One region of the Rhizobium sp. BR 314 genome, then DNA from elsewhere that is predicted to be linked to it. Evidence: predicted binding sites of a transcription regulator. Region 1 holds the regulator's gene; each other region holds the start of a gene.

Region 1 (5,122 bases):
CCGACCCGCAAGTCGTAAAAGGCTTCCATGCCCTCCGGGGTCAGAAGCTCGATATCGGCATTGGCAGATCTTACCGTCAGTCCGAAGGAATGCTCCGATACCTTTGGTCCGCTGACGACCTCTTCGAAAAAGCTGCGGAAGGCGGCCGGCCGCGTTGCCGAGATCGCTACCCGCGCAATGCCGCTGACACCGTTTGCATGGCGCTCAAGCACACCGCGATCGGTGGGCAGCGGATTGATGCGCTGGCAGCTGAATGCGAGCAAATCGGGCGAACGCAGGTCGGACGCAAAGGCCAGGCGAAATCCGGCCACGGTTTCCGTTCCGTCAGGCATTTTCATCGGCCGTGAGAAATCCAGCATCGGGCCGGCCGAGATCGCTGCGGCTTTGAAGCGCTCATCATCCGCTACGGCATCATTCGTTCCGAAAACCACGGCAGAGAATCCGTCTTCTCCGACGCGAAAGCGATAGGCCTGGTCGCGCGCCACGAAGACATTGCCTTCGATAAAGCTCGCCTCGCACTGTTCTTGCGAGGCTACACCCAAAGGTTCGAGATAGGTCTTGTCGGAAAAGAAGACGCAGGCATTTTCGGTGCCGAAGGGATGGCGCGCATCGGGAGCAACCGTAAAGCCGAGCTTGCCGAGCCGCTCGCGCGCCAGGGCGATGTTGATCGTCGGCAACACGAGATGATCCAGCGGATGCGGCAACGAAGTCATGGCTTCTCCTCTTTCCCAACGGCGGTAGATTTGCGCCCATCCATCGCGTATTTCAAGATGAAAGCGAAGCGCGCGACGACAGCTCCAAGTGCGCAATATGATCGCGCAAACGTGATTGCTGATTCTCCCCTGTAGCCGGCTCAGCTGGCTTGATTTCGAGATCGCCGAACCAGAACGCAGACGGAAAAATCCGGTGTCAACCTAGGCCTGAAAAGGAGGAATTCCCCATATTTTTCACAATGTTATATCTATTTCAGCACGCTGGCTTTTACAGCCCGTCCATTCGCGGGTGATAATTATTTAATTGTCCGAGCAAGCTTTTAACGAAATTTAAGTGCTTGCGGAACACATATGGAACATATAGTGTCCGTTCTGGATTTGTTTCACGACCTTTTCTTGATTCTGGGGTTCCAAGACGATGTTGACGCGCAAGCAACAGGAACTGCTTCTCTTCATTCACGAGCGGATGAAGGAGTCCGGCGTTCCGCCATCCTTCGACGAGATGAAGGATGCGCTGGATCTGGCCTCCAAGTCCGGCATTCACCGCCTCATCACGGCATTGGAGGAGCGCGGCTTCATCCGTCGCCTGCCGAACCGCGCCAGGGCACTTGAGGTCATCAAGCTCCCGGATGCCTATAATCCGAGCTTGCAGCCGCGCCGCGGCTTTTCGCCAAGCGTTATCGAGGGCAGCCTCGGCAAGCTCCAGCCGGTCGCGCCCCCGCCTCCGCCGAAAGTAACCCATGAAGATCACAGCAGTTCGGTATCCGTACCCGTGATGGGCCGCATCGCTGCCGGCGTTCCGATCTCGGCCATTCAGAACAATACGCATGACATAACCGTCCCCGCCGATATGCTCGGCGCTGGTGATCATTATGCCTTGGAGGTGCGAGGCGACTCGATGATCGACGCCGGCATTTTCGACGGCGATACAGTCATCATTCGCAATTCGACGACAGCAAACCCCGGTGATATCGTCGTTGCGCTTGTCGACGACGAAGAAGCAACGCTGAAGCGCTTCCGTCGCAAGGGTGCATCGATCGCTCTCGAGGCTGCCAACCCTGCCTATGAGACCCGTATTTTCGGACCGGATCGCGTCAAGGTTCAGGGCAAGCTTGTCGGGCTCATTCGGCGTTATCACTGACAGGTGACACCGGCGCGATTGGCGCGCCGAATGTCCCCGTGCGCCGATCATAGGTTCGTTGCCGCGTCCATGGCCGTTGCGGATCTTCGAATGCTGTAAGGACAGTGGGCTTGTCGCCGCTCAGATCCATTTCGACCGAGCCGGTCCGCCTTAATGTCGCGCCTGTATAAAGCGTTGCGCCGGAGCGACAATGATCGAGGCGCAGACGTATTGATGTGACGACGATATTCGCCGTATCGCAGGCCGGTGGAAGATAGGCGGCATTTTCGATCGTTACCAACACGGCGCCATTTTCAAGCATCGCCACGCACCACGCACCTTTCTGACAGGCGAAACGCCCCTGCATGGTTCGATCGAGAGCATCCTCCATTGCCCTGCGGACCGCCTTCTGTTCGTCGTTGTTCAATCGACGGCGACGCTCGGCCTTGCTGATCTTAGGCAGGCTGCTGTCGGCAACAAGCATGGTGGGAGGCTGATGTTCGAATGCGACGAGTGCCGTTTGCCATTGCTCGAAAATGAAAGCCTGCGGCCTTTCCCGGTTAGTCGCCAATATATTGTCCTGCTCTAGTGCGACCAGGACACCATCCTCGGAAATCATGAGATCGGGCTTGGATACGCCCGAACCCAAAGCCGCTGCCCCAATCGTTGCAAGCGCGAGCAACAGTCCGAGATGGCGCAGCTTGGTGCGCAAAACGCTCATCATCAGAAAGCCGGCAATGAAGGTCGGCATCAGCCACGGCGGCTGACGTCCAAACGTAATATCGCCGCCCCAGCCGGCGACCGTCTTGGCGACCAGAATGACGAGCTCCAGTCCCTCCCCGTGACTTTCCAGAATGGCCCGTCGAGACCAAAAGGCATCATCAACATCGCAGCCATGCCGAATGGCATCACGATGAAAGAAACGATCGGCATAGCGGCGAGATTGGCGGGAAGGCCATATGTCGCCAAACGATGAAAATGCTCTATCGAGAAGATTGCCGTCGATGCGCCGCCGATGAATGAGGTCGATAATATCCCACCGAAAAAGCGTGCAACGAACAGCAATGGGCCGAGGAACCTAAAGCGCGAAAGCATATTTTCGCGATGCGGCCGTCGTTTCCAAAGCGTATAGCCTGATACCAGCGCGAGCGTTGCTGCATAGGACATCTGAAAGCTAGGCCCAAGCACCTGCGACGGCGAAAGGATGAGGATGACGATTGCCGAGAGCGCCACGTTTCGCAGACTGAGCGACGGTCGATCGAACAGAACCGCGACCAGCATGATCGCCATCATGATGAAGGCCCGCTCCGCCGATACGCCGAAGCCGGAAATGAGGTAATAGGCGGTCACTGTCAGAAGCGCGCCGAAGGCGGCGATCTTCTTGGTTGGGTAAGCCTGGGCAAGACCCGGAAAAGGCTAAATAAATAGCGCAGCCCGACATAGAAGATACCCGCCGACAATGCCATGTTCAGGCCGGAAATGGCGATGATATGGGTGAGCCCGGCTACTCGGAGCGCTTCGGTCGTGTCGTCCGAAATCGCCCGTCTCTCGTCGGCGACAAGTGCCGCCGCAAAGGCTCCGGTATCGCCGGGCAAAGTCCTTCGGATCCTGTCCCAATGCTGTTGCGAAGACCGGCGAGCCAGATGTCCACCTTGGCCAGCCACGACGTCTCCGAATTGTCACTACTCAGAGATAAAAGTATCGGCGGGCCATAGGCAAAGCCATTCGCGCCAATGCCGTTGAAATAGGCACTGAAGGCGAAATCGTTGAGACGCGGCAATGCGGGGCCGGCGGGCGGCGTCAGTCTCGCCCTCACCTGAATGCGGTCGCCCAGATTGAAGGGTTCGGCCTGTTTGCGCACGTAGATGGTCACGCGCTCCGGTGGCCTGTGAATGGAAGGATTCTCGGTCGCGTCGACTTTAACGATGTACCGCCAGCGTCCATTGTCGTAGGTCTCGCGCCTCTCGATCCGACCGGTCACGGTCGTCGTCACGGCCGAGTCGAGCATGATGGTCGAAGCCCGCCAGCTTTCCCAGTGCGCAAGGGCCATGCCGAGGCTTGTGAGCATGCCGGCGAACAGCAGGTGCCGAAGCAACCGGCCCGCCTCCCTATTGAACACAAATCCGCATGTCAGCAGAAGAAGCACTGCCAGAACCGTTTGCAGGGGAGGATCGCTGTCAAAGGTGAACCAAAAGATCGCGCCGACGCCCATATAGATCGGCGCAAGCAGGATAGCGCGACCGTGGACCGCCTCCTCTTCAATCAGCCGGCCGATCGCGACTCGCATGCGACCAAGGGCGAGATAAAACCGCACGATCAGCGATACCTGATCTTGCGTACGCTCCCGTTGCCCGGTTTTGATACGCAAGGTGATTGAGGCGACGGCATGACGATCCAGCGAAGGCAGAGCAAGGTCCCGGCCATCCTCCTGCTGCTCCGGTGCCTCCAAATTAGGCATTCGCCGCCTGCCCCACGCAAAACCACAGCTTCCGCGCGATTTTTGCCGTCACCACCAGGTGATTTCAACCAAAATCCGCATGATTGCGACGAAAAAGAGCCTCGCGCGTCACACGCTATGACCAACGCATTTAGTGCAGTGCCCAAAAGTTGATACTGCGATGCACAAATCGGCACTCGGATAACTTGGCATTAGGCTCTGGATCATATAGCTAGTCGGTAGTCGCTTAACCTTTTGGCGCTTTTTATGGCGTCAATCCCGCCAAATCTTGGAGGATCAGCATGACGGAACAAAGCGCGAAACTAACTTGGGGCGAAAAGACGGTGGACTTGCCGGTCAAGACCGGAACCATCGGCCCAAGTGTCATTGATATTGGTGCCCTTTATAAGAACACCTCCACGTTCACCTACGATCCTGGCTTCACCTCGACCGCGTCGTGCGAGTCCAGTATCACCTATATTGATGGCGACGAAGGCGTCCTGCTGCACCGCGGCTATCCGATCGATCAGCTGGCCGAACACGGCGATTTCCTGGAAGTCTGCTACCTGCTCCTCTACGGCGAATTGCCGACGGCAGCCCAGAAGAAGGACTTCGACTATCGCGTCGTGCACCACACGATGGTGCATGAGCAGATGTCGCGCTTCTTCACCGGTTTCCGCCGCGACGCGCATCCGATGGCCGTCATGTGCGGCTGCGTCGGCGCTCTGTCGGCCTTCTATCACGACTCGACCGACATCACCGATCCGCATCAGCGTATGGTCGCAAGCTTGCGCATGATCGCCAAGATGCCGACGCTCGCCGCCATGGCTTATAAGTACCATATCGGCCAGC
Region 2 (5,122 bases), on a different contig from region 1:
TAGTCCCAAGGCTGCCGCGAGCAGATCAAACATCGTGGGCTGCGAGAAAAGTCCCTCAAAGCCGCGACAACCGAGTATTGCCATCAGGGCTGGCATTATAGCGAGGCGTTCAACCCGGATGGTGCGCGGCAAGCATCGCGAAATGCCCATCCAAAACAGCAGTAGAAACAGGCAGTAGACATAGGCCGGAATATGAGACATCGCCGGAACTCCGTAACGGCAGGATTGCAGCCGACACAGAACTAGCCGATAATCTTAACGTCGTAAAGATTGGAGACGAGTAAGTTGACGACAGCAGAAAACGGGCGATCGGCGCGCTATCATCATGGGAATTTGCGAAACGCACTTCTCGAGGCGGGCCGTGTGCTGCTGGAAGAGGGTGGACCGAGTGCGCTCAGCATTCGGGAGATCGCCCGCCGCGTCGGCGTTTCCGCACCGGCCGCCTATCATCACTTTTCCGGACTGGACGACATTGCTGTGGCACTTGCCGAGCAGGGTTTCGCGGAACTGGCGGAGCGCCTTCAGGCCGCGCCAAGCAATGCAAACGGTCAGCTTGCGCCGGCGGGGATGGCCTATATCGCCTTTGCGCGTGACAATCCGGGCCTCTATAGGCTGATGTTCGGCGAAGGCTTCAGGGGCGCTTTCGCAGCCAACGACAGGATACGCGCGTTGCGCTCTCAAGCCTACGAGGTGCTCAAGGATGGATTGTCCCGGCGCCTGCCGGCTGAGGAGATCGGCACGGCAGCGCTATTCCTCTGGTCGCTGACGCACGGCCTCGCGCTCCTGATGATCGACGGACAATTCGATCCGGGCGCAGATCCCGATGCGCTGGTGGCGGCGGTGCTGCAGCTTTCCGGCAAGGGTCTTCCGACATCGGCGGAGAGAACCGACAGTGCCTGATGCCAGCTTCCCCCTATCGACATGACACGAGAACAATTCCATATTTCCCAACAGAAAGAAAAGTTGAGCAGCATGCACGCAGTCAAAAACTTATCCGGCTACAAGGTTGTCATCGGCGATGAAAATGGACCGATACTGGCCAGCGAGAAAGATGTGAACGATTGGCTCAGTGCCGCATGGGACGCTGAGGCGGGCATGATCGCCATTCCCGTGTCGCGGCTGAGCGATGAGTTCTTCCGGCTTTCGACCCGTATCGCCGGCGGCATCATCCAGAAATTCGTCAATTATCGTTGCCGGCTTGCCATCATCGGCGATATCTCGCGATGGGTTGCCGATAGCGACGCCCTCAGGGATTTCGTCTATGAGGCGAACAAGGGGCGCGAAGTCTGGTTCCTGCCCAACGAAGAAGCACTGGCCGAACGGCTGCAGCAGACCTCTCAAAACTAGGCTGAAAGAACGGCTTGCATGAAACCGATAACCTCCCCTCCATCACTCGAAACCGAACGCCTCCTGCTCACCGGACATACGCTCGATGATTTCGGGCCGCTTGCGGCCATGTGGAGCGACCCGATGGTCGTGAAGCATATCTTTGGCAACCTGGTATCGACGTCGAGAGAATCCTGGATGCGGATGCTGTCATATCATGGCCTTTGGCCGCTTCTCGGCCATGGCTACTGGGCAATCCGAGAGAAATCCTCCGGCCGCTATGTCGGGGATCTTGGCTTTGCGGATTTTCACCGGGTCATGGAGCCGTCGATCCGCAGCATTCCCGAGGCCGGCTGGGCGATGGCGGCATGGGCGCATGGCAAGGGCTTTGCGACGGAGGCCCTGACCGCCGCCACCGCGTGGCTGGATGGGCAGCCTCGCTTCGAGCGAAGCGTCTGTCTGATCTCGCCTGAAAACAAGGCCTCGATCCGCGTTGCGGAAAAGGCCGGTTACCGCGATCCGACACCGGTGCGCCTCAACGACAAGGATACGCTATTGTTTTCCCGGGCTCGCCGACCAGCGCAAGACTAGGCTCGCCGCATCCCTGGACTGGACTGTAGCTTAGAACTCTAGCGATTGCTGGACCGGCTTTGGCGGTGCAAGCTGAACGCCTTCTAGCTCCAGCATGCGTGCCTTGGAATTCGAGCCACCCGGCGCGGAGAAACCGCCGATCTTGCCGCCTGCGGCCAGAACGCGATGACAGGGAATGATCAGCGCGACGGGGTTCTTCGCCATGGCCTGGCCGACATCGCGCGCAGCTTCCGGGCCGGCGCCAAGCTGCTTGGCGAGCGTTCCATAGGTGGTCGTGTGACCCCAGCCGACCTGCCGGGCGGCATCGTATATCCGCTTGAAGAAATCATCCTGTTCGCCGAGGTCGAGCGTAACGCCTGAGAAGTCGATCTCCTCGCCTGCGAAATAGCGCTTCACCTGCGCAACCACCTCCGCGATCTCGGGCACCGGCGTGCCGGGCTGCGCATTTGGCAAGCGGCGCAAGAGCAGTCGCTCGGTCGAGTTTGCATCCTTTGTCGGCAGTTGAAAGCGCAAGACGCCGACATCGTTCCAAGCGATGCCGCAGAAGCCGCCGGCGGTTTCGAAAATCAAGTAATGCTGTCTTGCCTCGCTCATGACAAAGCCCCTGTGTTTCCACTTGTCATGAAAATCGTCCTCAGGCACGACGAATTCAACCCGATTCTTGCGAAGAACAGGAATTGCCACCGTTTTGACGGTGATGGAGCGACGCTCAGATAACGACAATCCTGAAATCAATATCCGCCGCCGGTCGGAGGTGCGTTCAGCGTCATGCCGCCGCCGGAATTGTGATCGCCCGAGGTAGTGCAGGACGCGACACCAAGGCCGATGAAAACGAGGAAGAGGACCGTAAAGACAGATCTGGTGTGCATGATTGTCACTCCCTGTTGCTGACGACGGGCATGAAGACCCGAGCTTGGAGTGAACAGGTCAGACCGACTTTTTATTCGGCCGCTCTTCCAATGAGATGCATGGTTTGCAACGTACACCTCCGATAATGTTCATGTTTCGTTCTTGATTTTAGAGTCTATCAAAGATAAACATTAGAAGTGTCAAAAATAATGGGAGGCAAAGCCAAATCGGCTTTGAACAATTTTTTGTATCACAGCGACCAGATGTCCCTCGATCTAGGGGGGATGCCCATAAAGCGTAAAGGCAGAAACATGCCGAAGCATGGCCAAGCTCTCTATTTTGCGGCGCTACCAACCTCCAAAATCGCCAAGCTAACGGCGGAAATGACATGGGACCAGAGCCGACGAAACGGATTGCGGCGCGAACCAAGGCAGTATGATCTCTATCATACGACCATCTACCCCTTAGACGTTGCGCATCGCGCTCGGGAAGAGGCGATCGTCGCTGCCATGGACGCGGCATCTACCATCTACATGTCCTCATTCGAACTTGTATATGATTGCGTCGCCACCTTCGGTGGGCGCGGTAATCACCAGTATGTGCTCTGGCGTAGGCGGGGAAACGAGGAACTGAAGATGCTGCGTCGAGAACTGTATGCCGCTTTGCAGTGCGCCGGTTTTGACACTGAAGCCCCTGAATCCTATGAGCCACATATGACTCTATTCTACTGTGGCCGTGTTCTACCAGAATCCATGTTGGAGCGGCCCATCAGGTGGATTGTCAGGAGTCTTATGCTAGTCAATAGCTTTCAAGGCGATAGCGAGCACGGCCATATTTGGGAATGGCCTCTATCGTAGCCTTTGCTTACGATTTGGGAGAGGCTTCAAGTGTCGACTTCACCGCCGCCACGGCATCATCGACGCTGAAGCTGCAGCGATTGGCGACATCGGCTACTCCAGCGACGGTCATCAGGTCGCGAACGCGATCATGCACGCGGGCGAACTGTAGACGGATACCGGTGCGGCGCATGGCGCCATCGAACTCCATCAGGGCGTCCATCGCGGTGCTGTCGAGGTCAAAGCTCTCTTCCAGGCTGAGGACGACGGCACGCATCCCTGCCTCGCTATGGCTGCGTGACAGAATCTCGCCGAAGATCGTGTCGGCATTGCCGAAAAACAGCGTCTCGCCGGGGCGCCAGACGGCGATACCAGCGGTCTCGGATGCCTCGTCATGGCGGCTGACATCAACGAAGTTGTGGCTGTCGCCAAGCCTCCCCAGACGGGCGACATAGGGCGACGCCAGACGATGCATCATGGCCGCCAGCGACAGTGCAATTGCCAGCAGCATGCCGTTCAGCACGCCAAAGATCAGCACACCGATCGCAGCGCCTAGCGCCACGTAGAAATCGCGATGCAGACGACGCAGGCGCAGAATGGGGCTTGGATCGAGCGCATGGGTGAGCGCCGCAATCACCACGGCTGCAAGCACCGGCTCGGGCAAGAGCGCCACCAGCGGTCCGGCGCAGGCGATCAGGATGGCAAGGCCAATGGCGGCGAATACGGTGGTAGCCCGTGTCTTTGCGCCGGCTGCCTCGCTGGCGAAACCTGCTGAAAAGCCAGCGCCAACCGGCATACCTTGGACGAGCGCGCTGGCGATGTTGGCGGCACCGAGCGCGCCGAGTTCGCGATTGACCTCCAGCGTTTCGCCGTAGCGCAGCGCCAGAGCTCGCATGGTGCCCCAGGATTCGGCAAAAAGGATGAGGACAAGCGGTACCGTAAACTGGACCAGCCGCGAATAAGACGTCCAGCCGGCATCGGGCAGCGACGGCCATTGCGGCAGTATTTCTATGGTGCCGACGAGCTTGACGCCGTGCGCCTCAAGGCCAAACAGGTATGAGGCGAAAATGCCGACCGCGAGCACCAGGAAGGCGCCGGGAATGCTGGGGATGCGCTTGAGCAGCAGCAATGCCGTCAGCGCCACAACGCCGACGGCAACGCTGATCGGGTTCCATTGCAGGATCGCGCCGAATAGCGCCGCCGCATAGGTGAAGATGTTCGAGCCCTGCACAGGCACCCCCACAAGGATAGGCAGCTGGTGGAGAATGATTGTGATCGCCAGCCCCAACGCGAAGCCTCGCAGCACCGGCCGTGAGATGAAACCGGTGATGCCGCCCAAGCGCAACAGGGCAGCGACCACAAAGAGGGCCCCCGCAAGCGCGACTGCGACGGTGGCAAGCCCCGTCTTGACGGTGACATCGCCCGGCACGACCGCCAGCGTCGCGGCAAGAATGGCGGCGGAGGAGGATGTCGGGGAAATGATAGCGAAGCGGCTGCGGCCGAATATGGTATAGATCAGA
Region 3 (5,122 bases), on a different contig from region 1:
TAGGCCGAAACCCGCCGCAACCGGGTCTCGTAAAGCGTCCACGCCGTTCCACCACTCATGTCAACTCCCTTGCAAATCGATCGGCCCGACAAGACCATAACCTGATTTGACAAATCCTGCTGACTTGCGCTCGCAAAAAGAAATGGCGGATACCGAAGTATCCGCCATTGTCATTATAGACAGAAAATCAGTCTGTTAGCCGGCAAGCGCCGCAGCAATCGCCTCGATCGCTTCGTCGGCCTTATTGCCATCTGGACCGCCGGCCTGCGCCATGTCGGGACGCCCGCCGCCGCCCTTGCCGCCGAGGGCAGCTGACGCGACGCGCACGAGATCGACGGCACTTGCGCGGCCGATCAGATCCTCGGTAACGGCCACGACAGCACTGGCCTTGCCATCTTCGGAAACACCGATCAGCGCAACCACGCCCGAGCCGAGGCTTGCCTTGGCCTCATCCGCAAGACCCTTCAGATCCTTCGGATCGACGCCGGAGATGGCCTTGCCGAGGAACTTGACGCCGTTGACGTCGCGTACCGCATCGGCAGAGCCGCCCTGACCGCCGCCCATGGCAAGCTTGCGCTTGGCGTCTGCCAATTCGCGTTCCAGCTTGCGGCGCTCGTCCATCAAGGCTTCGACGCGCGAAACCACCTCTGCCGGCTGGACCTTCAATGTCGAGGCGAGGCTCTTCACGCGATCATCCTGCTCGGCGAGATAGTCACGCGCGGATTCGCCGGTGACAGCTTCGATGCGGCGCACGCCGGCACCGACGGCGCTGTCGCCGAGGATGCGCACCAGGCCGATCTGGCCAGTGGCGGACACATGCGTGCCGCCGCACAGCTCGATGGAATAGGCCTTGCCGGCCTTGGTGCCGCGCACGCCCTGCCCCATGGAAACGACGCGAACTTCGTCGCCATACTTTTCGCCGAACAGCGCCATTGCTCCTTCTGCGATCGCGTCGTCGACGCTCATCAGACGGGTTGTGACCGGCGAGTTCTGCAAGACGATCTCGTTGGCCATCTCTTCAACGACCTTCAGCTCCTCGGCCGTCATCGGCTTCGGATGCGAAACGTCGAAGCGCAGGCGCTCCGGCGCGACCAGCGAACCCTTCTGGGCGACGTGGGTGCCGAGCACTTCGCGAAGAGCTTCGTGCAGCAGATGGGTGGCCGAATGGTTGGCGCGCAGGCGCGAACGCCTGTTATGATCGACCGTCAGCACGACGGCATCGCCAACCTTGATCTTACCTTCAGAAACTTCCGAGCTATGAACGAAAAGGCCTTCGCCCTTTTTCTGGGTGTCGCCAACAGCAAGCTTGCTGTGGTCGCTTGCGATGACGCCCGTATCGCCCATCTGACCACCGGACTCGCCGTAGAACGGCGTCTGGTTGACGATGACCTGCACCTTCTCGCCGGCAGACGCGCTGTCAACCGCGACGCCGTCCTTGATGATCGCCTGGATCACGCCCTCGGCCGTTTCCGTGTCGTAGCCGAGGAATTCGGTCGCGCCGAGCTTCTCCTTGAGCTCGAACCAGATGGTTTCGGTCGCCTTGTCGCCGGAGCCGGCCCAATGCGAACGTGCCTCTGCCTTCTGGCGCTCCATGGCGTCGGTAAAGCTGGAGGTATCGACGCCGATGCCGCGGGCGCGTAATGCATCCTGCGTCAGATCGAGCGGGAAGCCATAGGTGTCGTAGAGCTTGAAAGCGGTTTCGCCGTCCAGGCTGTCGCCCTTGTGCAGGTCCGAGGAGGCATCGTTGAGCAGCGACAGGCCGCGCTCCAGCGTCTTGCGGAAACGGGTTTCTTCCAGCTTCAATGTCTCGGAGGTCAGCGCCTCAGCGCGAACCAGCTCGGGATAGGCACGGCCCATCTGCTGGATCAGCGCCGGCAGCAGCTTCCACATTAGCGGCTCCTTGGCACCAAGCAACTGCGCATGACGCATCGCGCGGCGCATGATGCGGCGAAGCACGTAGCCGCGGCCTTCGTTCGACGGCAGCACGCCATCGGCAATCAGGAAGGCGGAAGAGCGCAGATGGTCGGCGATGACGCGGTGGCTGGCGCGATGCTCACCCTCGGCCTTGACGCCGGTCGCCTCTTCCGAAGCTTCGATCAGCGCACGGAAGAGATCGATATCATAATTGTCATGCTTGCCCTGCAGAACCGCGGCAACGCGCTCGAGGCCCATGCCGGTGTCGATCGACGGACGCGGCAGGTCGACACGCTGTTCCTTGGTGATCTGCTCGAACTGCATGAAGACGAGGTTCCAGATCTCGATGAAGCGGTCGCCGTCTTCTTCCGGAGAACCGGGAGGGCCACCCCAGATATGATCGCCGTGATCGTAGAAGATTTCCGAACAGGGCCCACAAGGACCGGTATCGCCCATCGCCCAGAAATTGTCATTGGTAGCGATACGAATGATCTTGTCATCGGAAAGACCGGCGATCTTCTTCCAGAGGTTAAAGGCGTCATCGTCCGTGTGGTAGACCGTGACCAGCAGGCGCTTGGCGTCGAGGCCGAATTCCTTGGTGATCAGGTTCCAGGCAAGCTCGATGGCACGCTCCTTGAAATAGTCGCCAAAAGAGAAGTTGCCGAGCATCTCGAAGAAGGTGTGATGGCGCGCGGTGTAGCCGACATTGTCGAGGTCGTTGTGCTTGCCGCCGGCGCGCACGCATTTCTGCGCGGTCGAAGCCGTTGTATAAGGGCGCTGTTCCAAGCCGGTGAAGACGTTCTTGAACTGCACCATGCCGGCATTGGTGAACATCAATGTCGGATCGTTGCGCGGGACGAGCGGGCTCGACGGCACGATCTCGTGGCCGTTTTTCTTAAAATAGTCGAGGAAGGTCGACCGGATTTCATTCACACCGCTCATAGGGGGCCCTTCAGTACTGCCGTCAACAACTTGCTTCAAAGTCAGTGGCTTTTATCGTTCGCTCCGGGCGCTGTCCAGCCGCACGAACAAAACCGGCCGCACATCCCTTGGACAATACGGCCGGTTTCAGCATTTAATCTTGTCTTACGCCGGGAATTGCTCCCGAAATTCCTTATTCGCCGCCGGCATCGCCATCGTCGCCGGCATCCGGACCGCCATTCTGCAGGAAGCGGTCGGCAATCAGGCCGGCGTTCTGGCGCAGAGACAGTTCGATCTCGCGAGCTAGATCCGGATTGTCGCGCAGGAAGATTTTCGCATTTTCTCGGCCCTGACCGAGGCGCTGGCTGTTGTAGGAGAACCAGGCGCCCGACTTCTCGACGATGCCTGCCTTGACGCCCAGATCGACCAGCTCGCCGGTCTTGGAAACGCCTTCGCCATACATGATGTCGAATTCGACCTGCTTAAAGGGAGGCGCCATCTTGTTCTTGACGACCTTCACGCGGGTCTGGTTGCCGATCACCTCTTCGCGTTCCTTGACCGCGCCGATACGACGGATATCGAGGCGAACCGAGGCGTAGAACTTCAGCGCGTTACCGCCGGTCGTCGTTTCTGGCGAGCCGAACATGACGCCGATCTTCATGCGGATCTGGTTGATGAAGATCACCATGCAGTTCGATTTCGAAATCGAGGCAGTGAGCTTGCGCAGCGCCTGGCTCATCAGACGGGCCTGCAGGCCCGGCAGGCTGTCGCCCATTTCGCCTTCGATTTCGGCGCGCGGCGTCAATGCCGCAACGGAGTCGACGACGAGAACGTCGATGGCGCCGGAGCGCACCAGCGTGTCGGTGATTTCAAGCGCCTGCTCACCGGTATCCGGCTGCGAGATCAGCAGGTTCTGAAGGTCGACGCCGAGCTTGCGGGCATAGACCGGATCGAGCGCATGTTCAGCGTCGACGAAGGCGCAGATGCCGCCTTTCTTCTGGGCCTCTGCGATGGTCTGCAGCGCCAGCGTCGTCTTACCGGAGCTTTCCGGTCCATAGATTTCGATGATACGACCCTTCGGCAAGCCGCCGATGCCGAGGGCAATATCCAGGCTCAGAGAGCCGGTGGAAACCGTTTCGATTTCAACCACGTTCTCGTTTGAGCCGAGCTTCATGATCGAGCCCTTGCCGAACGACCGCTCAATTTGAGAGAGTGCCGCTTCAAGTGCCTTGCTTTTATCCACCGATTTGTCCTCTACAAGCCGCAAAGAATTCTGAGACATTCGATCCACCTTTAGGTTATTGAAGCCGCTCAAGCAATGTCGCCGCTGATGAGAATTATGTACTCTATTTGTTCTCTAGTCACAAGAGCACAACAAGCAATTGAAAGAAAAAGGTAAAATGAATTCCGTTCTACTTTTGTTTTCTCTTTTCTTACCAGATACTTACATATCTGGGACGATCGGTTCCGCCATGTCGGCAGACGGCTCGATTCGCTTTTTTTGATTGCTGAGGAAAACCATATGGCGAAGAAGATTCTCGTTCTCGGCGGCGCTCACGTCGATCGTCGCGGCCGCATTTTCGGCGAGACGGCGCCCGGAGCCAGCAACCCCGGAGCATGGTTCGAGGAGCCAGGCGGCGGCGGCTTCAATGCGGCCCGCAATCTCGCCCGCCTCGGCTTCGACGTGCGGATGATTTCGCCTCGCGGCGGCGATCCCTCGGGCGAGATGGTGGCTGAAGCCGCAAGCCACGCCGGCGTCGATGATACGCCCTTCGTCTTCCTCGACCGCAAGACGCCGAGCTACACCGCGATCCTCGAGCGTGACGGCAATCTGGTCATCGCGCTTGCCGATATGGAACTCTACCAGCTGTTCTCACCGCGGCGCCTGGCGATTCGCGCCGTTCGCGATGCGTTCGAGGCAGCCGATCTCGTTCTCTGCGACGCCAATCTGCCAGCCGAGACTCTCACCGCAATCGCTATGAAGGCGGCTGCAGGCGGCAAGCCCGTTGCAGCCATCGCAATCTCGCCCGCCAAGGTCATGCGACTGAAACCTTGCCTTGCCGGCATCGATCATCTCTTTCTCAATGAAGCGGAAGCCGCAGCACTAACAGGCCATCGGCCGGAAGACCCGCGTGAATGGGTGAGCGGATTGCGGGCGCTCGGGTTGCGCAATGGCGTCATCACCCGCGGCAAACGCGAGCTGATTGCATTCTCGCACAATGCGGTCGTCAGCCTGCAGCCGCCCATCGTCGAAAATGTCGCCGATGTCACCGGTGCCGGAGATTCG
Region 4 (5,122 bases), on a different contig from region 1:
GTTGCCTGCGATACTAGATCGCGCCGGTGTGGGTTTTATTCCCGATCGGATGCAAAAAATTGCAGAGCCCGGATGCGGACGCCCGCGTCTCCACCGATTCAATCCATGCCGGTAAAAATAATGCCATATATCTCAATGGCTTGCGAAAATTCTTCGCGCGGTTGGGAATAAGCGCGCGTCGCCATCGATCTTCTTCCTCAGTGGACGGTCGCGATTTGAAGCGTCCTCCGCCTGGCTCGAAAGCCATAACCCTGAGGAGATATTGCGATGTTTGATATGACCCGCCGCACCGTTCTCGGTACGGCTGTAGCTGCGGCAGCCTTTGGTCTGTCGTCGAAGCTCGAATTCATCCCGCAAGCCTTTGCCGCCACGCCGCTGGAGCCGACGGTCGGCTTCTATAAATACAAGGTCGGTTCGATCGAGGTCACGGCCATTTATGATGGCATCTGGCGCAAGCCGCATGATCCGGCCTTCATCAAGAACGCTTCCGTCGAGGACACCAAAGGCGCGCTTGCCAAGGCCGGCCTGACGACGGACTTCATGCCCATTCCGCTGACCGTCGTCGTTCTCGACATCGGCGGGCGCAAGATCATGATGGATGCCGGCTCGGGTGTCGGGCAATGGCAGACCAATGCCACGCATCTGCCGGCCAATATGGCTGCTGCCGGCATCGACTACAAGAAGATCGATACGATCATGATCTCGCATTTCCATCCGGACCACGTCTGGGGACTGATGGAAAAGGGGACGAATGCGGCCGTTTTCCCGAATGCCGAGCTGATCGTCAACGCGGCCGAATTCAACTGGTGGACCGATCCCAGCCGTGTCGACAAGCTGGCGGAAGGCCGCAAGGAAGCCGGCCGGCGTATCGCCTCCGTCTTTCCGAAATGGAAGAACTGGAAGCTGGTCGACGATAATGCCGAAGTGGCACCCGGCGTGCACATGCTGGCCGCATACGGTCATACGCCCGGTCATTCCGTCTTCCTCATCGATGGCGGCAGCGAACAGCTGATGGTTTCGGCCGACATCATGTATGTGCCGGCGCTGCTTGCGCCCCATCCGGAATGGGAAGGCGCCTATGACCAGGACGGCCCGATGGCCGTCGCAACCCGCCGCAAGCTGATCGATCGTGTCATCGCCGACAAGATCAGGATCTGCGGCTCGCATTTTCCATTCCCGGGCTCCGGCACCTTCGTCAAGGACGGCAATGCCTACGGTTTCACCCCAACCATTCAGGCCTGAGCGGCCAAAACAGGAGCAAATACCATGTTCAGACATGCCATTTTCGGGATCGCCGGCCTGTGCGCCGTTGCCATCCTTCCGGTCGCAACGGCAGGCGTCGCCTTTGCCGTCGACAATATGGAATCGACCGATGCGCCGGACCTCACCTCGGTGCGCGCGAAGATCGATGCGAAGGACTATGCCGGCGCGCTCACTGAGCTCAGGGACATCGCAGAGGAACACCAGCAGGCCGACGTCTACAATCTGATGGGCTTCACCCTGCGCAAGACCGGCGATTTCAAGACGTCGCTGACCTACTACACCAAGGCTCTGGAACTGCAGCCGGATCACAAGGGCGCGCATGAATATCTCGGCGAGCTCTATGTCGAGACCGGCGACATGCCCAAGGCTCGCGAGCAGCTTGCCGCTCTGACCAAGCTTTGCCCGGCTGGATGCGAAGAGCTCGAAGATCTGACCAAGGCGATATCAGCCAAGGGAACCAACTAGCCCGCAGCTTCAACCGATCCGGCGGCATTTCGCTCGACCAGGTCGAGAGGATGCCGCTGGGCAGGACCGGAGCGCGCGGATATCGACGGGAAGGAGACAAGCCATGGAATTCGAAGAGGAGAGTGCCGTTCTTGTGAATATGGCCGACATGGCATTGTTGTTCGGCCGCATATTGCTGTCGTTGCTCTTCCTGGAAGAAGGCATCGAACTCGCCAGCAATTTCGACAATGCATTGGAGGTTATGGCCAAGCTCGGTGTTCCAGCCCCCATCGCGATTGCAACAATCGCGCTGCAGCTAGGCGCCGGCCTTGCCATTGCGCTCGGGCTGATGACGAGGCTGGCGGCATTTGGCCTCGGCCTGTTCTGCGTGCTGACGGCGCTGCTCTTTCACACCAACTTCGCCAGCCACAATGAGTTGCTGCACTTCGAAAAGGATCTGGCGATTGCAGGCGGCATGTTCGCGCTGATCGTCGCCGGCGCCGGCAAGCTGTCGCTCGACATGCTCATCCGGCGTCATTGGAACACGAGGCTCGTGGCTTGAGCCCGTTGGTCGTTCGGTGAGCCGCGTATATAAGATCGGCTCACCGCATAAGTGACTGCTTCCGAAAATCAGGAGACCTTCTTGAAGCTTGGAAGCGTCGCGAAGAGTTCCACCGATTTCAGGCGGGCCTCGATATCATGGACCGGCATCGAAATGATGACTTCATCAGCCTCCGTGTCTTTGATAAAGCGCGACAGCTTTGCTTCGGCCGTCGCAGGGGAGCCGACCACGGCGTAGCGCAACGTATTTTCCACATTCAGCTTTTCCATCGGCGTCCAGAAATCGTCCATGTCGCTGCGTGGGCGGGGGAAGGGGCCGCGCACGTTGCGGCGCAGATTGACGAATTGCTGTTCCGCAGAGGTGAAATGATATTGCGCCTCCTCATCGGTATCTGCGACGGAGCCCATGGCGCCGACCATCACATAAGGCTTGTCGAGCGTGGCCGAAGGCGTGAAGCGGTCGCGGTATATGGCGATGGCGTCCAGCAGCGAATCTGGTGCGAAATGCGAGGCGAAGGCATAGGGCAGGCCGAGCATGGCGGCGAGGTGGGCGCTATAGAGGCTGGAGCCGAGCAGCCAGATCGGCACGTTGGCGCCATGGCCGGGAACAGCGAGGATGATCTGGTTGTCGTCAGCCGGGCTGAAGAGGTGCTGCAGCTCGACGATATCCTGCGGAAAGCTCTGCGCGCCGGCATCGATATTGCGACGCAGGGCCTGCGCGGTGCGCATGTCGGTGCCAGGCGCACGGCCAAGCCCCAGGTCGATGCGACCGGGAAACAGCGCTTCCAGCGTGCCGAACTGCTCGGCAATGACGAGCGGCGAATGGTTCGGCAGCATGACGCCGCCCGAACCGATGCGGATGCGCGAGGTCGCTGCGCCGATGTGGCCGATCACGACTGAAGTCGCGGCGCTGGCAACGCCTGGCATGCCGTGATGCTCGGCGAGCCAGAACCTGTTGTAGCCAAGTTCTTCCGCCTTTTGGGCCATGCGCTTCGAGCTCTCGAAGGACTGGCGGATGGTGCTGCCTTCGGCAACGGGCGAAAGATCGAGGATGGAAAAGGGAACCATGGCAAGAAACCTGCGTGGTGGAAGGGAGGGTCGCACCCACATGTAGGAGTGCAGTGTGCCTATTCCAAACCCCGCCGCCGCAATTTCGTCACGATGTTTCAGCGTGGCGCTGGCGGTCCAATCTGTGTCTTGTTTTTGTTTTGTTCACATTTTACTGGCACATCTTCAGCCCGAAAGATAGGTTGGCTTATGCAGAATACGATTCGCATCATCGGCATCGATCCGGGCCTTCGGCGCACCGGCTGGGGCATCATTGATACGCTTGGCAACTCGCTTCGCTTCGTGGCTTCGGGCACCGTCACTTCGGATGGCGATATGGATCTCGCATCCCGTCTATGCCAGCTGCATGATGGGCTTGCTGAGGTCGTTCACAGCTATCAGCCGGATGAGGCCGCCGTGGAGCAGACCTTCGTGAATAAGGATGCGGTGGCAACGCTGAAGCTCGGCCAGGCCCGTGGAGTCGTTATGCTGGTTCCGGCGCGGGCAGGCCTGCCGGTCTCGGAGTATGCTCCGAATGCGGTCAAGAAGGCCGTCATCGGCGTCGGTCACGGCGAGAAGCAGCAGATCCACATGATGCTGAAGATCCTGATGCCCAAAGTGGAATTCAAGGGAAATGACGCGGCCGATGCGCTCGCTATTGCCGTCTGCCATGCCCACAACCGCGGCGCCAGCCGGCTGCGGCAAGCGTCGCTTCTGGCCGCCGCGAAGGCTTCGTAACCGCTTCAACCCGTTCGCTAAACCCACTCCTGACGGACACCATTCATGATCGGCAAGCTGAAAGGCACAATCGAAGAGATCGGCGAAGACTATGTGCTCGTGGATGTGCACGGCGTCTGTTACGTCGCCTATTGTTCCGCTCGGACGCTGTCGAAGCTTGGTTCCGTCGGCGAGGCATGCATTCTCTTCATCGAGACCTATGTCCGTGAAGATCAGATCCGGCTCTTCGGCTTTATGACGGCGCTTGAGCGTGAGTGGTTCAACATCGTGCAGACGGTTCAAGGCGTCGGTGCCAAGGTGGCTCTGGCGCTGTTGTCGACGCTGACGCCGGCCGAGCTTGCCAATGCGATCGCGCTTCAGGATCGCGCCGCCGTTTCACGGGCGCCGGGCGTCGGCCCGAAGGTTGCCATGCGCATTGTAACGGAACTGAAGAACAAGGCGCCGGCCTTTGCTGGCGATGCCGCCAATATCGTGCTCAAGCAGGAGTTGGGCGAAGGCGTTGCCGCAGCGCCGGTTGTGGATGCCGTATCGGCGCTCACCAATCTCGGCTATTCGCGGGATCAGGCCGCCAATGCCGTGGCCGCAGCCTTGAAGACTGCCGGCGATGGCGCCGATAGTGCCAAGCTGATCCGTCTTGGCCTAAAGGAACTGTCGCGTTGAGGCTTTGCACCCTCCGCGTTCCTTACTATTGTCTCAAAATCGCGAGATCGCCATGGAGTGCTCTCTCGTCGAAGACTATCTTGAGCGTGGCGGAATGGACGCCGCCTTCGGCAGGAGCGCCGAGAAACGCATATTTGGAATGGAACCGCTGACATGAGTGAAGCCGCACGTCTGATATCGCCGGAAAAGCGTGGCGAAGACATCGATGCGACGCTCAGGCCGCAATCGCTGGACGAGTTTACCGGCCAGGCAGAAGCGCGCGCCAATCTAAAGGTTTTCATCGAGGCGGCCAAGGGGCGCGGTGAAGCGCTGGACCACGTGCTGTTCGTCGGCCCACCCGGTCTCGGCAAGACGACGCTGGCGCAGATTATGGCCAAGGAGCTCGGCGTCAACTTCCGCTCCACGTCCG

What was found. Region 1 encodes LexA, which represses DNA repair genes until DNA is damaged. Its sites were predicted from a motif close to TGTTCNNNNTGTGTTCNG; they were not measured.
Region 2: the regulator LexA is predicted to act here: its motif matches at 2,913-2,930, upstream of QD461_RS13355 (2'-5' RNA ligase family protein).
Region 3: the regulator LexA is predicted to act here: its motif matches at 4,176-4,193, upstream of recA (recombinase RecA).
Region 4: the regulator LexA is predicted to act here: its motif matches at 3,467-3,484, upstream of ruvC (crossover junction endodeoxyribonuclease RuvC).

Annotation. Positions count from the first base shown of each region.
Region 1 covers NZ_JARWLA010000009.1:33,030-38,151, forward strand. Annotated here, with positions in the region: gene QD461_RS14205 (VOC family protein) at 1-713, opposite strand, end outside; gene lexA (transcriptional repressor LexA) at 1,132-1,854, shown strand; gene QD461_RS14215 (hypothetical protein) at 1,835-2,584, opposite strand; gene QD461_RS14220 (ComEC/Rec2 family competence protein) at 2,584-3,183, opposite strand; gene QD461_RS14225 (ComEC/Rec2 family competence protein) at 3,186-3,428, opposite strand; gene QD461_RS14230 (DUF4131 domain-containing protein) at 3,338-4,291, opposite strand; gene gltA (citrate synthase) at 4,573-5,122, shown strand, end outside.
Region 2 covers NZ_JARWLA010000008.1:75,007-80,128, reverse strand. Annotated here, with positions in the region: gene QD461_RS13385 (DUF6622 family protein) at 1-231, opposite strand, end outside; gene QD461_RS13380 (TetR/AcrR family transcriptional regulator) at 286-900, shown strand; gene QD461_RS13375 (DUF4180 domain-containing protein) at 973-1,347, shown strand; gene QD461_RS13370 (GNAT family N-acetyltransferase) at 1,366-1,917, shown strand; gene QD461_RS13365 (methylated-DNA--[protein]-cysteine S-methyltransferase) at 1,948-2,511, opposite strand; gene QD461_RS13360 (hypothetical protein) at 2,649-2,786, opposite strand; gene QD461_RS13355 (2'-5' RNA ligase family protein) at 2,976-3,623, shown strand; gene QD461_RS13350 (SulP family inorganic anion transporter) at 3,631-5,122, opposite strand, start outside.
Region 3 covers NZ_JARWLA010000033.1:23,982-29,103, reverse strand. Annotated here, with positions in the region: gene QD461_RS28740 (AraC family transcriptional regulator) at 1-59, opposite strand, end outside; gene alaS (alanine--tRNA ligase) at 196-2,856, opposite strand; gene recA (recombinase RecA) at 3,029-4,117, opposite strand; gene QD461_RS28725 (carbohydrate kinase family protein) at 4,358-5,122, shown strand, end outside.
Region 4 covers NZ_JARWLA010000001.1:387,791-392,912, reverse strand. Annotated here, with positions in the region: gene QD461_RS01895 (MBL fold metallo-hydrolase) at 268-1,242, shown strand; gene QD461_RS01890 (tetratricopeptide repeat protein) at 1,267-1,728, shown strand; gene QD461_RS01885 (DoxX family protein) at 1,832-2,269, shown strand; gene QD461_RS01880 (LLM class flavin-dependent oxidoreductase) at 2,338-3,336, opposite strand; gene ruvC (crossover junction endodeoxyribonuclease RuvC) at 3,526-4,053, shown strand; gene ruvA (Holliday junction branch migration protein RuvA) at 4,099-4,713, shown strand; gene ruvB (Holliday junction branch migration DNA helicase RuvB) at 4,867-5,122, shown strand, end outside.